2 regions of the Serratia sp. NPDC078593 genome follow, and region 1 is predicted to be linked to the other one. Evidence: predicted binding sites of a transcription regulator. Region 1 holds the regulator's gene; the other holds the start of a gene.
What was found. The regulator Fur, encoded in region 1, represses iron uptake genes when iron is present. The targets are predictions, from matches to a motif close to ATAATAATGAGAACNACTATCAA.

Region 1 (7,727 bases):
GGCTGGCCCGCGGTAAACTTCAACATACGCCGTAAAATATCGGACGCACTTTCCCCAATATGTTGCGTGTGGCTGGCAATATAACGGTAAAGTTCTTCGTCGACTTCAATAGTTTTCATCTTTATCCAGTACTGTATTTTTCTACGTAGAACCTGAAACCAGGCTCTGCATTCAAGCCATGGGATTATAAGGTTAAAGTGTCAAGGCTGACATAACAATGTGCCTTAACATGGCAAAAGCAGACTAATTCCCTTTCGCTGGCACACGTCAAACGATACCGGCGCACCGTTGTTGGTTGCCCAGCCCATGATTAACACATTTTATTTGGCTAACGCAGCGGCACTCACCCATCATCCGAATGTGTATGATACCCTAACAGAATGTCTCTCGGTCATGAACTTCGCCATGAAATTACATTATCAAATGTCAGCCGCACCGGCTGAACACTCGACCGCCCTGCCTATCGTGCTGATCCACGGTTTATTCGGCAATCTGGACAACCTTGGCGTGTTGGCGCGCGATTTGAGTCTGCAACATCCGCTAATCAAAGTAGATCTGCGCAACCACGGCCTGTCGCCACACTCGCCGGAAATGAATTATCCGGCAATGGCGCAGGACTTGCTGACGTTGCTGAACGATCTGAAGATTAAAAAAGCGCTTGTCATTGGGCATTCGATGGGCGGCAAAGCCGCGATGGCGTTAACCGCGATAGCGCCATCGCGTATTGAAAAGCTGGTGGTGATTGATATAGCGCCGGTGAATTACACAACCCGCCGCCACGATAGAATTTTTGCCGCGCTCAACGCGGTCAGCGCCGCAGGTATCATACAGCGTCAACAGGCAGCCGAGCTGATGCGGAACACGCTGGATGAAGAAGGGGTGATCCAATTTTTACTGAAATCATTCCACCAGGGAGAATGGCGTTTCAACCTGCCGGTCCTCATTGAGCATTATGAAACCATTCTTGGCTGGCAAGAGGTGCCTGCTTGGCCACATCCGATTCTGTTTATCCGCGGCGGGCTTTCGCCTTATGTGCAGAACAGCTATCGCGATGCTATCGCCCGCCAGTTCCCACTGGCGCGTGCACACGAAATTGCGGGCACCGGTCATTGGGTACATGCGGAAAAACCGCAGGCCGTACTGCGCGCTATTCATCGTTTTCTTAACGACGTCTGAGCATCAATTGGTGGAAAATCGCGCTTAAGAGCGCAGCTTAGCCCCTTTGCACCGCAGTTAAGCATTGTCGTTGCTCTACCTGCTGGGGTAATATGGCGCGCTATAATTTTGCCGCCATACCCAGCGTGCTGTCAGACGCTAGGTTGGGGGTGAATTTGGGTTAGGTTGTATCGACCTGAACTGTATTAACCGAACCGTCCTGAAGCGTGAAACGCTTTTTGATGCAAACTCCCTTGCAGTACCGCTACCTATGGCAAAAGAACAAACGGATCGCACGACGCTAGATCTGTTCGCAGATGAACGCCGTCCGGGGCGCCCGAAAACCAATCCGTTATCCCGCGATGAACAGCTTAGAATCAATAAGCGGAATCAATTACGGCGCGATAAAGTACGTGGATTGCGGCGTGTGGAACTGAAAATCAACGCGGATGCGGTGGACGCTCTGAACAAACTGGCGGAACAGCGTAATATCAGCCGCAGCGAGCTTATCGAGCAAATGCTGCTGGCGAAGCTGGCCGAAGAACAGCCAGAACTTTGATCTTATGAGCCGCACACGCGGCATGGCGTTAAGGATGACGCCGGATCATCTCCGCATCATTCTCTTCGGGCATCGCATAAACGCGATAAAACCCCAGAGTATATTTCTGGCATGATACGCCTTTATTGATAAGACTTGGGTCTTTATCATACGGTTGTTTTAAACAGTATCGGTGCAAGCGTCAGGCATCAAAATTGTAATTAATTGAATTTAAAGGTTATATTCGATATGGCTAACGTAGGCATTTTCTTTGGCAGCGACACCGGCAATACCGAAAACATTGCAAAGATGATCCAAAAAATTCTTCGCCAGCAGTTTGGTGACGATGTGGCTGAAGTTCACGATATTGCCAAAAGCAGCAAAGAAGATCTGGACGCATTCGACATTCTGCTCCTCGGTATTCCAACTTGGTATTACGGTGAAGCACAATGTGACTGGGACGATTTTTTCCCAACTTTGGAAGAGATAGACTTCAACGGCAAACTGGTGGCGCTATTCGGCTGTGGCGATCAGGAAGATTACGCAGAGTACTTCTGTGATGCAATGGGCACCATTCGTGACATCATTGAGCCGCGCGGTGCCGCGATCGTTGGCCACTGGCCAACTAAAGGCTATCACTTTGAAGCCTCGAAAGGTTTGGCAGACGATAACCACTTTATCGGTTTAGCCATTGACGAAGATCGTCAGCCAGAATTGACCGACGAACGCGTAAGCGCTTGGGTCAAACAGATTAGTGAAGAACTGAGCCTGGCTGATATCATCGGCTAAACCGCTTTGTAACCAAAACGGTTTTATCCAGGCCCTGCAAACGCATCACGAGCGCAGGGCCGTTATCGGCATCGCAAACTGAAGCAATAGAAGCTACAAAATTGTAACTTCTTCCCTCATCAAGGTAGACTAGCGTTACGGTTTATCCCGCCCATCAAGATGTTGCATGTGTGACATGTAACGGTGTGAATATATCTTTGTTAACAACCGGCGGTTTCTATTTAGCTCAACCGGTTCTATAATGAGACGCAATTAATTCTTTGTGCCGACCGATGCCATAGGCAAAAATGCCTCAACTTGATTAGCATAGTAACAGGACTGAATCCGCATGACTGACAACAACACCGCGTTAAAGAAGGCCGGCTTAAAAGTCACGCTTCCGCGACTCAAAATCCTGGAAGTACTGCAAGATCCGACTTGCCATCACGTCAGCGCGGAAGATTTGTATAAAAAACTGATAGATATGGGTGAAGAAATTGGTCTTGCGACAGTTTATCGCGTACTGAACCAATTCGACGACGCAGGAATTGTGACACGCCATAACTTTGAAGGTGGAAAATCCGTCTTCGAACTGACACAACAGCATCACCACGATCACCTGATTTGCCTGGATTGTGGCAAAGTTATCGAATTTAGTGATGAGTCAATCGAAGCGCGTCAGCGAGACATTGCCAAGCAACACGGCATCAAACTCACCAACCATAGCCTATACCTCTACGGCCACTGCGCTATTGGGGATTGCCGTGAAGACGACACGCTGCACAACATAAAATAACGCTAATTTATCTATCGCAAGGAACCGCCCAACGGCGGTTTTTTTATGTCTTTTTTTGGGTAAAAAAATCCCCGGACGCGCCGGGGGAAATCATGTCAAAAGATAACAATTGCAGCGACACTTCGACCCATACGGCCTTACTGCTCTCACTCACCACACTCCGCCCCACCCGCCGACACGCTGGTGAGGCGTTACTCACTTACGCCTTCACTGACTCTATCCGGCTGAATCGCTTGCCATCAGGGCTGACCGCACGAATGTGTACTTCACCGGCCACGGCTGGCTTGGCACTGTTGTCATAACGCAACCACTGCTGCCCCCCGTCGGTGGAATACTCGATAGCCAATCCAGGCAGGGCAATATTGGCCTCCAATGTGCCATCTACAATACGTGCGCCAGGCACCGGTAAACGATAACTCACACCGCCTTTATCCAACTTGGCCAACTCACGTTGCCCCAATAGGTTGGCGAAATGCAGCCAATCCCGATCCAGTTTTTTCGTATCGACAAGCTGAGTTTCCCCACCTTTATACTCGCGACCGGCCTTATAATCCTGTTCCCAACTGGCGCGGTGCCAGGCGCGTTCAGCTACCGACAACGTACGCGGGAAGATCATGTATTCCATTTGTGTATCGGTACGCACGATCTCACTCCACAGCTGGATGGAAACACCATACGCACCCGGCCATGGTTTATCGCTCTTGGCAGTAAAATAGTTACCATCACGATCGACAGACGTTTCGGCGTTTTGCGGCATGTTATCCGGCGCGAAGCTGAACATTTTACGCTCATCGCTGAATCGAGTCCCCCAGTAGTAGCCACTCTCGTTTGGATTCACTTCATACGGGAAATCTAAATACACGTAGTCCGGGTTTGAAACCACGACTTCATATCCCTTGTTTGCCCAATCATTCACCGAATCGAAACCGCCCCAATAGAGGGTATCCCAGAAGTTGACGCCGACGCGCGAAGTGGCAAAGGATTTGGCACTCTCAGCATCTTTCAGACCATCCTGCCAAGCCTGCATTCTGTCAATGCCGTGGGCTTTAACCAGCTTGCTGACTTCCTGACCAAAGTAGCTTGGCAAGTGTTCCAAATCGGCAACCTTGCCTTCCTTAATGATGTTTTGGCAAACCTGCGATTTTGCCCACGGTTTATCTTCTTTACTTTGATCGAGAATGCCTTTGCCCGGCTCTGGGTTCTTAACGTCGGTATAGCCTGCCCCCAAACGGATATTCTTCGCTTCGTCACCACCGAAATGCCAGGTTTTCAGCGGTTGACCCGCCTCTTTGTGCATCTGCGCGATTTCGCCAATCACTTTATCAACGAAACGGTTGGAGGAATCCAAGCAAGGATTCAAGTAGCTCTGGCGATTAAAGAACTGTACCGACGTGGTGTTTGAGGTATCCGTTGGATCAACCAAACGGAACTCCTCGGCTTCTTTCTCTTTACCCTGCGCATGTAATTTCTTATAGCGTGCCTCCATCGATACTACAGCGGCACGAGCATGAGCAGGCATATCGATCTCTGGGATCACTTCTATCTGGCGCGCCTGCGCATATTTAATGATATCGATGTAATCTTGACGTGAGAAGAAACCGCCGTACACATCCGGCCCCTGACCATACTGTGGCAACAAACAGGTGGTTTCGCTTAGGTCGTGACAACGTTGGCTCCCGACCTCCGTCAGCTCGGGTAAACCTGGGATTTCAATTCGCCAACCTTCATCATCCGTTAGGTGGAAATGGAATTTGTTCAGCTTGTAGGCAGCCATCTGATCTAACAGACGCAACACGGCATCTTTCTGATGGAAGTTACGTGCAACATCGAGGAACACCCCGCGATACTGGAAGCGCGGCGCATCTTTGGCTTCAAGCGTAGCGATATTTTTACTACCGTCACTCGGTATCAGCGACAGAATGGATTGCAGACCGTAAAACACTCCGCTCTGATCAAAACCGGTAATGACCGCCTGCTTAGGTCCTATTTTCAACTCATAGGCTCCCGGCACCGCCAGTTTATCTTTAAATACATTCGGCTTGATATCCGTCTTGATGCGGTAGCCGCCTTCAGCCTCAGCAACGCCAAGTAAGGCGAACCGGGCGCTAACCACGTCAGCGACCGGTTTACTTAACGCACTCAGATCCAATGCAACGCCTTTGCTCAAATCGGCGTCTTGCTGATGAATTTTAACCTCCAGCGGCGTAGGGATGATTTGCCCACGTAACGCGCTAGCCGGTAAGGTTTCTAACTCGGCGTTCTTAACAAAACGTGACGCGGGCGTCATCAGGATATTTTTATCATCCTTGGTACGCTTCCACTGGTCACCGGTAAAAGGAGCGACAAACTGATCCAGATCTTCGGTATCCGTATTGGCCAGCATCTTAGGTTGCGCATCACCCGATGTCGCATACCAGCGTGGCAAAAAGTCCGTTTTGAACAATTGCCAATATTCAGCGACGATCGGTATTTCAACCGCTTTGTTGGCCGGGAAACCGCTAAAACTGTCGGTTGGCTCCAGCTTATACAAATCGCCGGTCAAGTGTGTAATGGTGAACTGCTCGTTATCTACTTTTAGCGTCTGGCGCGGGCTGTGAAAGAAAATAGCCCAGTCTTTACCCGTAATATCTTGCCCATCATTCGCCAGCGTAATCAAAACTTTATTACACGATGCCCAATCAGCACCCAGTTTGGCACAATCGACACCGTTATCCGCCGCGCGGTTATCCAGCATTTTAATATTCAACGTTAACTGGCTCAGTTGATCGACCAACTGTTGATCGGCCATCGCACTGCCAATACTGCCTAACATGCCGACTGTTGCCGTCAGTGCGGCAAGCGCACTCATCTTAAATTTGTTCATCTACAACCTCATCCGTAATCAGTGATTATTTGCGCGAATTTCCTGCCAGACCTTGCCACACTTAGCTTCGTACGCCTGGCCATCGCCAGTGTGTACCGCTTGTATGCAACGCTGATAGTCCAGTACGCGGACCGTTTCCTGTTCGGCGAACTGCTGATGCTGTTTCTCTTGTTTCAAGACCGCCAATACCGCCTGGCAAGCGTGCAGCTTGTCTGGTGAACCTTCAGCGGTATTGATACAAGCGCTATAGGCTTGACGTAGTTTGGCGTCTTCTGGTGGCGTTTGCGGTTGTACGCAACCGCTCAGTACGATCAGCGCCCCCGCCACTAACATTAATTTTTTCATCGTGTAATTCCGTTTATGTTTCCCCGGTGTCACCACCGGGAGAAGCATTAGAAGATAGTGAAGGGAGCAATAACGATAAATTTAACGTCGCGTTCATCCTGGAAGATATTGCCGTAACCACCACCCCAGCTAGGGATATCGGTGTGGTTGTCATATTGGGTGAAGTGCAGCTTGAACAACGTGCCCTTGGCTCGCCCTTCCTGAACGGTGTACATTGCATCCAGGCTGTAGGCACTTTCTTTCAGACGTTGATTTTGGTCATAAATTGGATTGGTGCTCGGTTTAGCATCCCAACCATAGACATAAGACGCCCCAACGGCCCATCCCGGCAAATTCCAATTACTGAGGTCATAAGTCGCACCGGCGAATACCGCTTTCTCGCCATTGGCGTTAAAGTCAGAACGGTTATCCCACCAAATATCCAAGCGACCGTTGGATGAAGCATAGGTTGGCGTCATACGCTGCAAGAAGAACCCTTGGTTACCTTCTGCTTTCACCCACGTCCCTTCAAGGCGCAAATCCACTTGGCCAATTTTATAGCCGAATGTTAATGCCTGTAGCCAAGCCATGCCGTCGTAGAGATCACTGGTGCTAGATGGGTTAACATCTTTCGCATCGTGGATGCGATCGCGTGCGCCATAGAATTGATAGGTGGCACTTAACGGGCTACCCGCCACATCAAATTTATAGGAACCTTTAGCAAAATATTGATCCATATAACCTTGAGACTGGCCGAATGCGGCCTCCAGAACTAAATCGTTCTTAAAGTCATATTTTGCGCCAATCGAATGTAAGTAAGAAACGCCGGTTTTTTTATCCCCTTGGCGAAACTTATCCATTTCCAGGTTCCATGGAGACTTATATTTGTTAGTCCACATATAAGAGAAACTTAAAGCTCCGGCGTCACCGTAATCAAAATTAGCGCCGGCTTCAGCCCCTTGGTAAGTTCCCGGCATAAAACTCCAGTGCGGAGCCAATAACGTTTGCCCGGATGGTTGGAGCCACCCCGCACGCGCCCAGACCGGGCCAGACTTAAATTTACCCGCCGCTTTGTAAACGCTTATGCCACTTTTATCGCCAGACCAGTCTTCATCATAGGCGTGATTGGAGTGTGAAAAGGCAATTTCATTTGGGTGGCCACTTTCGCTCGACTCTGCCATTTCAATAGCAGTAAAGGCCGCCAGATCGATACCGAACATATCTGCGGCATAGCCGGAAGAAAAGTCCAGATTGGCATTCCAGGTCGAGTGAGAAAGGTTAGT
Region 2 (7,727 bases), on a different contig from region 1:
GGTCGGCGTGCCGCATAACGCCGGTGTCGGGTGCAACAAACAGGCCAATGACAGCGCATTTTCCTTTCGTGAATCCACCTCACCATCAATCGGCGTCGACAGATGCCACAACGTGGTCGTGCTGAGTAACTCTGGCGTGGAGGGAATATTCAAATAACGGCAGCGGTCGGCCAGCACTGCGCGCATACCTTCTGTAACAAAACGGTGCTCATAATGGTCTTTGCTCGATGCCAACAGTTGCTGGCTGATGTCTCGATCGCGCTGAGGATCGACATCACGACGGGCGGATCCCGCCAGCGGGTTGGAGTAGAACTGCGCGCCAGATTTTCGCAGCAGTAATTCTGGGCTAGCACCCAGCAACGCGCCTTCTTCCAACGGGACATGGAAATGGAAGCCGTTCGGATTTTGCGCAATGATGCGCGCCATCAGCGCCTGCCGATCCACTGGCTGAACGGTTTCAATTTCCAACAGCCGCGACAGCACCACTTTGTCCAGTTTATCCGTGCGGGTCACCGCCACCGCATCGCTGACCATTTGCATGAAGGGCACCTGCGGCGGCAATTCCGTTTTATGCGCAATATCCGGCCCGGTGTTGATGTCATCGCTCTGCGCGGCCATAAAAGCATCGCGTTCGAACCAGTGAGTCTGTTGAGGAATGAACAACGCCGAGGGTTGGCGGGTATCAAAGGGGATAGCGCCACACAGCACTGGCTTTTTGATGCCCGCCATGCGCGCCTCACTAAAAGCATGCTGCACCGCCTGCTGAAACTCCCCGCGCACATCATCGCCACCAATCGCGGGCAAACTGATTTTAGTGAAACATCCCTGCGTATTCAGGCTACGAAAAGGAGAAGTGAAAAAGAAACCGGAGGCCGGTGAGACCTTTGGTTGCTCACGGCCAGACGCCTCACTTTCCTGTTGCTGTTGTTGAGCACCATTCACGGCTGCATCCATCGGTACGCCCTCTATAAGTTGTCAATAATAACCAATATAATAATGATTATCATTTGTATTTCTTGGGCGCTAAATTACCTTCCGCGATTTGCTATGTCAATAAACGTAAGCACTTCTTTCCCATCATAATCATGGTATAAATGGTGTGGTATTATCTAGATAAATGATAAGCATTAGTATTTAACCAACAAGGATTACCTGGCATGAAGAAAATCCTGCTTTTCGGATTGGCATTGTTCGCCGTCACCGCCGTACAGGCGGCCTCCCCCCCGTGGCCGCGTCAGATTGAAACCACCCACGGTGTTGTTACCCTCAAACACCCCCCTACACGCATCGTCTCTACCAGCGTGACGGTGACCGGTACATTACTGGCTATCGATGCGCCAGTGATTGCCAGTGGGGCTGCCAGTGTCAACGGTAAACTGACCGATAAGCAAGGCTTCTTCCGCCAGTGGGCAGACATTGCGGCACAGCGCGGGGTTAAGCGCCTGTATATCGGTGAACCTAACGCCGAAGCAATAGCCGGGGAAGCGCCAGATTTGATTGTTATGTCCGCCACCGGCGGCGATTCTGCCCTGCGCTTGTACGATCAGTTAACCGCCATTGCGCCGGTGCTGGTGGTTAACTACGACGATAAAAGCTGGCAACAACTCGCCAAAAAACTGGGTTACGCTACCGGGCGTGACGCACAGGCTGAAAAGTTAACCGCTGATTTCGCTGCGCGTGAGCAAGCGCTGAAGCAACACATGCAACTGCCGCCCCAGCCAATATCCGCATTGGTCTATCGTCAAGACGGCAAGGCCGCCAATCTGTGGACGACCGAGTCGTCACAAGGGCAGATGCTACAGCAACTCGGTTTCACGCTGGCACAACCGCCAGCCACACTGGACAACAGCACCAGCATGGGTGTACGGAACGATATTATTCAACTGAGCGGCGAGAATCTGGCAGAAGGATTGAATGGTCAAACACTGTTGCTGTTCGCTAACGATGACGGCGATCTCCAGCATCTGATGAGCAATAAATTCTTGGCGCATTTGCCTGCAGTGCAAAACAAGCAGGTCTATGCCATGGGCAATGAGACTTTCCGATTGGATTACTACAGCGCCAGCAACCTGCTGACGCTGTTAGAGAAACAGTTTACTTCCCACTAGTTTGCAATACTGCGGGCTGGGGTTGCGGCTCCGGCTCGCGCAGCGTCACCTGGCGCAACCCGCCCATCACCACTACCAATACCCCCCCCAGCAGCGCCGCGCCAAAACCGAAACTGGTCGAGGTGAGGGCTGGCAACATAAACGCTCCCATCGCGCCCAACAACAACGCGCCTAACGCATCCCCCACCACGTTCTGTGCGGTCCACAATCCATTGATGCGCCCCAGCAAGGCATCTGGCGTCAAGTTCTGGATGAGCGCATATTGCAACAGAGAATTGAGCGCGCTCAAATAACCGAAAACCACCAGACACGCCAGCGCTAAACCGTACCAAGGCATCACACCAAACAGGCCAATGGCGACAAACGCTGCAATCGCGGTGATCAGCATCATCCAGCCAGGGCGAGCCACGTGCGCTACACGGCCACTGGTAAATGCGCCTATTGCCGCACCCAGCGGCACCGCTGCATACATAAAGCCAAGGCTGGACGCGCCAATCTGCCAGTCCGTCGCCAATGCAGGATATAAAATCCGCACCGCACTGGCCATCGTCAGTAAGGCACCAATCAGTGCGACCATCCCGATCACTTTATTTTCAAACAGGAAGCGGAAACCACCGACCAACGCTTTTAACGGATGCTCACGCGGCTGCGGTGGCGGCATTAACTGCGGTAATTGCAGCAGTGGCACTAACGTTATTAACGTACCTAACGCCGCCAGCCCGTAATTCCATGCCACACCTGCGTGAGCGATCACCAATCCCCCTACCGCAGGTGACAAAATCGAGCCAAAACGCACCGTCAGCATGCTGATAGCACCGGCCTGGACGATATTTTCACGCCCCACCAGTGCCGGTGTCGCCGCCAACAGCGCCGTCACGCCCACCGCACCAAAGAAACCATCCCACACCGACAATAAATAAATCGCCGTTAGCGACGGTGTCGGCAACGCGGCATTAATGCACATGCCAACGAAACCGATGCCGCACGTCGAACGCGCAAATAAAATTAAACGGCGACGCTCATAACGGTCGGCTAACACGCCGCCCATCAATAAACCGGCAAACATGCCGCATCCCGCTAACGTCACGGCTAAGCCAACCAGCAGCGTCGATCCCGTTAGCGCTTGAATTTGTACCGGAATAGCGATGGCCATCAACCCCAACGCTAAAATAGAAATAAAGCGTGCGCAAAATACGGCACGGAACGCCCGATTGGCCTTGAGCAGACCAAAATCAAGCAAAATCGAAGGCTTACTCATTCGTCTATCACCACAGTATTAAAAAGGGATTGTGCGCTTGCTACTGCACTGGAACATCAACTCATGCTACCATAGATGAACACTATCAATAATGATAATAAATATCATTTATATTCAATTAAATCATAGGCTGTCATGTTCCGGCTTACACACCATTGCTCGCATTCCGCCCCTGCCGCGCAGGAGCAACTGATTTTCGGCACTACCCGGTCTTTTCGCCGCAGGCTCTACGCCCTGCTGTTCGCGCTACTGGTTTTACTGCTGTTAATGGCGCTGAGCCTGGCGCTGGGGGCAAAATCCATACCTTTTAGCACGGTTATTCAGGCGCTTAACGGCCAATGTACCCATGCTGACTGTGTGATCGTCACCGACGCACGTCTGCCGCGCACGCTGGCTGGGTTACTTGCCGGTATCGCTCTCGGGCTTGCGGGAGCATTAATGCAAACACTGACCCGCAACCCACTTGCCGATCCCGGTATTCTCGGCATTAATGCCGGAGCCGGTTTTGCCGTAGTGCTTGGCATTACGCTATTTGGTGCCACCGACGTCAGCCATTATTTGTGGTTCGCCTTCGCGGGTGCGCTAGCTGCATCGCTGTTAGTGGCACTGGTGGGCGCACTGGGCCGCAGCACGCTAAACCCGATTCGCCTGACGCTGGCAGGGGTAGCGCTCGCCGCAGTGTTAGAAGGCATGACCTCTGGCATTGCGTTACTTAATCCGTTGGTCTTCGATCAACTGCGCTTCTGGCAAGCTGGAACGCTGGATATTCAAAGCATGCAGGTCGTGCGTACGGTGGCATTGCCCATTGTTCTCGGTACGCTGATTACGCTGTGGTTGACCAAGGCACTGAACAGTCTGAGCATGGGCAGCGAACTGGCCGCCGCCTTGGGTACCGGTATCGTACGTACCCAACTGTTGGGCCTGCTGGCAATTACTTTATTATGCGGGGGCGCTACCGCCGCCGTTGGGCCGATTGCCTTTGTCGGCTTGATGATGCCACATGTGGCTCGCCGTCTGGCCGGTTCTGAGCTGCATTGGATTTTACCGTGGACGCTGGTACTCACGCCGATTCTGTTGCTCAGCGCCGATTTACTCGGCCGCTTCCTGGTCGCTGGCGAACTGCGCGTGTCTATCGTTACCGCGATGATTGGCGCACCGGTGCTCATTATGCTGGTACGTCAGCGTCATATGTTCAGGAGGAGCAACTGATGTCGATGTTCAGCACCCCGCTGATGAATAAACATCGTCCTGCCCGGCTGTCGCAGCCGATATTAACCGCGTTGCTATTGCTGGTGGCCTGCGTAATGTTGGCGATCTACGCACTCGGCTCCGGCACCTTATCACTCAGTGCAATGCAGGTCATCGATGCGTTGCACGGTGAAGGCCCCGCTAACCTCACGGTGATCGTCAGCCAATGGCGCTTACCACGTGTGGCAATGGCGCTACTATTAGGTGCGGCACTTGGCATCAGCGGAGCTATTTTCCAATCGTTGCTTCGTAACCCGCTGGGCAGCCCTGACGTGATTGGTTTCAACACCGGCGCCTACAGCGGCGTTCTGGTCGCCATTGTGTTATTCAACGGTGGCATCATGGGCATCACCAGCGGAGCGCTGGTAGGCGGATTGACGACGGCGGCATTGATTTATCTGCTGGCATGGCGCAATGGTGTAGACGCATTCAGGCTGATTATTGTCGGCATCGCCGTGCGCGCGCTGTTGGTCGGAGCCAATACCTGGTTGATTATCACCGCGTCACTGGAATCAGCTATGACCGCCGGGTTGTGGAGCGCGGGATCGTTAAATGGCGTGACCTGGGCGAAAAGCCAACCGGTACTGCTGATTATTGCCCTTGCGCTCCTGTTGCTCTGGGTGTTATCGCGCCGTATGCGTCTGTTGGAAATGGGGGATGATACTGCCTGTGCGCTGGGCGTTACCGTTGAGCGCTCCCGCATGCTTTTGCTATTGCTCGGCGTTATGCTCACCGCAGCGGCCACCGCCGTTGCCGGGCCTATCTCCTTTATTGCACTCGTTGCCCCGCAAATCGCTCGCCGCCTGTGCGCTAATCGTCATGTATTGCTGTTAACCGCGCTGACCGGCGCTTTGCTGCTACTGTTGGCCGACATCGCCGCACAGCGCTTGTTTTTACCGTATCAGTTACCCGTTGGGGTATTGACCGTTAGTATCGGTGGAATCTATCTGATTTGGTTGTTAATCCGTGAGTCACGAAAAAAATGAATACTGACACGCTGTTATCCGCGCCGCTGCGCGCCGAGAACCTGACCTTGGGTTATGACAAAAAAACCGTGGCGAGTAATCTCTCCGTTTCCATCCCTCAGGGAGAATTGACGGTGATTATTGGCCCGAATGCTTGCGGTAAATCGACGCTGCTGCGTACTCTCAGCCGCCTGATGCAACCGCAGGAAGGTGCGGTTTGGTTGAATGGTAAATTAATTCGCGAATACGCGACGAAAGAAGTAGCGCGTCAGTTAGGGCTGTTACCGCAAAGCTCAATTGCCCCCGGCGATATTACCGTGTTTGATCTGGTCGCTCGCGGGCGTTACCCCCATCAAGGTCTGTTCAGCCGTTGGCGCGAAGAAGATCAACGGGCCGTCGAGGGCGCGATGCGCGCCACCGGTGTCGCCGATCTGGCAGAACAGGCGGTTGATACACTGTCCGGTGGGCAGCGCCAACGGGTGTGGATCGCCATGGTATTAGCGCAACAGACGCCGCTGCTGCTGCTGGATGAGCCAACCACTTGGCTGGACATTACACACCAAATCGATCTGTTAGAGTTAATGCGCCAACTAAACCGTGAGAACGGCCATACGCTGGTGGTGGTGCTGCATGATTTGAATCATGCTTGCCGTTACGCCACTCATCTGATTGCCATGCGCGGCGGGAAGGTAATTGCAGAAGGCGCGCCGAAAGCGATTGTTACACCAGAACTTATCGAACAAGTTTACGGCCTGAAATGCATGATCATTGACGATCCTGTATCGCACACGCCACTGGTTGTCCCACTAGGCAAGTAATCTAGGTGTAGCGGATATGACATTACCAACTGGCTGATACGTTGTGCTCGTAGTGGCCGGGTATGCCCGGCCTGCATTACCTATTGCGTATTCGGCATCCGCCAAAAAACGGGCGCGGCATGCCACGCCCCTACGGGTAACAACATCACGCGCTGCCAAATCCCGCCAGTATCAACCCACCGTAGTGGCCGGGCATGCCCGGCCTGCATTACCTATTGCATATTCGGCATCCGTCAAAAAACGGGCGCGGCGTGCCACGCCCCTACGGGTAACAACATCACGCGCTGCCAAATCCCGCCAGTATCAACCCACCGTAGTGGCCGGGCATGCCCGGCCTGTATTACCTATTGCGTATTCGGCATCCGTCAAAAAACGGGCGCGGCGTGCCACGCCCCTACGATAAATCCATGCCGTATTGACACAACCCAAGCGGATATAACAATCACCGTAGTGGCCGGGCATGCCCGGCCTGCATTACCTATTGCGTATTCGGCATCCGTCAAAAAACGGGCGCGGCCGCCCCCCCTCCAACTCCGGTTATACAGTACGCAGCACGCGATTTAGCAACGGTCCCAACACGGTGAATGATGCCGGTGAAACGATATCGACGTGTGCGCAATCCAACTCATGTACCTGCAACGCATCAACGTATTCCGCCCAGGTTTTCTGCACGTCCATACCTTCTTGCAAGGTACGTTTGGCAACAAACAGCGTTGCCTGCCCCTTGAAGGTGGCCGTATGCGTATGGGAAAGCAAACGCACCGAATCGGCATAGTTGGCTTCGATATTGTCAAACATCGCCACACGGCTTTCACCCAACGCGGGATCAAGCGCCTCTTCCGACACTGCCAAGAACTGTTCGCGCTCGCGCTGCACTTCTTTCAGTACGTTATCATCGAGCATCACATCCCAATTTTGGGTTTCCGGCGGATAGGTATCCAACAGACCCAAGAATGCGACTTCTTCACCCCGCGCCTGTAAGCGCGCGGCGATGCCTTGTGCTAACGTCCCGCCAAGCGAATAGCCAATAAAGTGATACGGCCCATGTGGCTGCACGTCCAGTACCGTTGCCAAGTGCGCATCACAAACCTGATCCATATCCTCGCTTAACACCAACGGGCCATCCGGCCGCGGCGACTGAATCCCCACCAGCGACCAATGCTGATCGATATAACGCGGCAGCACGCTAAATTGCCAAGAGAACCCAGAGGCCGGATGCAGGCAGAACAGCGTTGGGCCGTCAGTAATACGCAATGGCAACACGCGTTCAAAACCACACTGGTCAGCCTCTTCCTGTGTGCGATCTTCCGCCAGCAGCTGCGCCAATTGT

Region 2: a site for Fur is predicted at 991-1,013, ahead of ACQKDS_RS10475 (isochorismate synthase). Genes of this name have one in related genera too.

What each region holds. Positions count from the first base shown of each region.
Region 1 is NZ_JBNNGK010000002.1:152,910-160,636, reverse strand. Features, by position in the region: gene seqA (replication initiation negative regulator SeqA) at 1-119, opposite strand, end outside; gene ybfF (esterase) at 394-1,176, shown strand; gene ybfE (LexA regulated protein) at 1,427-1,714, shown strand; gene fldA (flavodoxin FldA) at 1,943-2,482, shown strand; gene fur (ferric iron uptake transcriptional regulator) at 2,811-3,257, shown strand; gene ACQKDS_RS02780 (beta-N-acetylhexosaminidase) at 3,457-6,120, opposite strand; gene chiQ (ChiQ/YbfN family lipoprotein) at 6,139-6,465, opposite strand; gene chiP (chitoporin ChiP) at 6,513-7,727, opposite strand, start outside.
Region 2 is NZ_JBNNGK010000007.1:179,155-186,881, forward strand. Features, by position in the region: gene ACQKDS_RS10475 (isochorismate synthase) at 1-954, opposite strand, end outside; gene fepB (Fe2+-enterobactin ABC transporter substrate-binding protein) at 1,158-2,108, shown strand; gene entS (enterobactin transporter EntS) at 2,095-3,366, opposite strand; gene fepD (Fe(3+)-siderophore ABC transporter permease) at 3,502-4,575, shown strand; gene fepG (iron-enterobactin ABC transporter permease) at 4,575-5,600, shown strand; gene ACQKDS_RS10500 (ATP-binding cassette domain-containing protein) at 5,597-6,397, shown strand; gene ACQKDS_RS10505 (enterobactin synthase subunit F) at 6,935-7,727, opposite strand, start outside.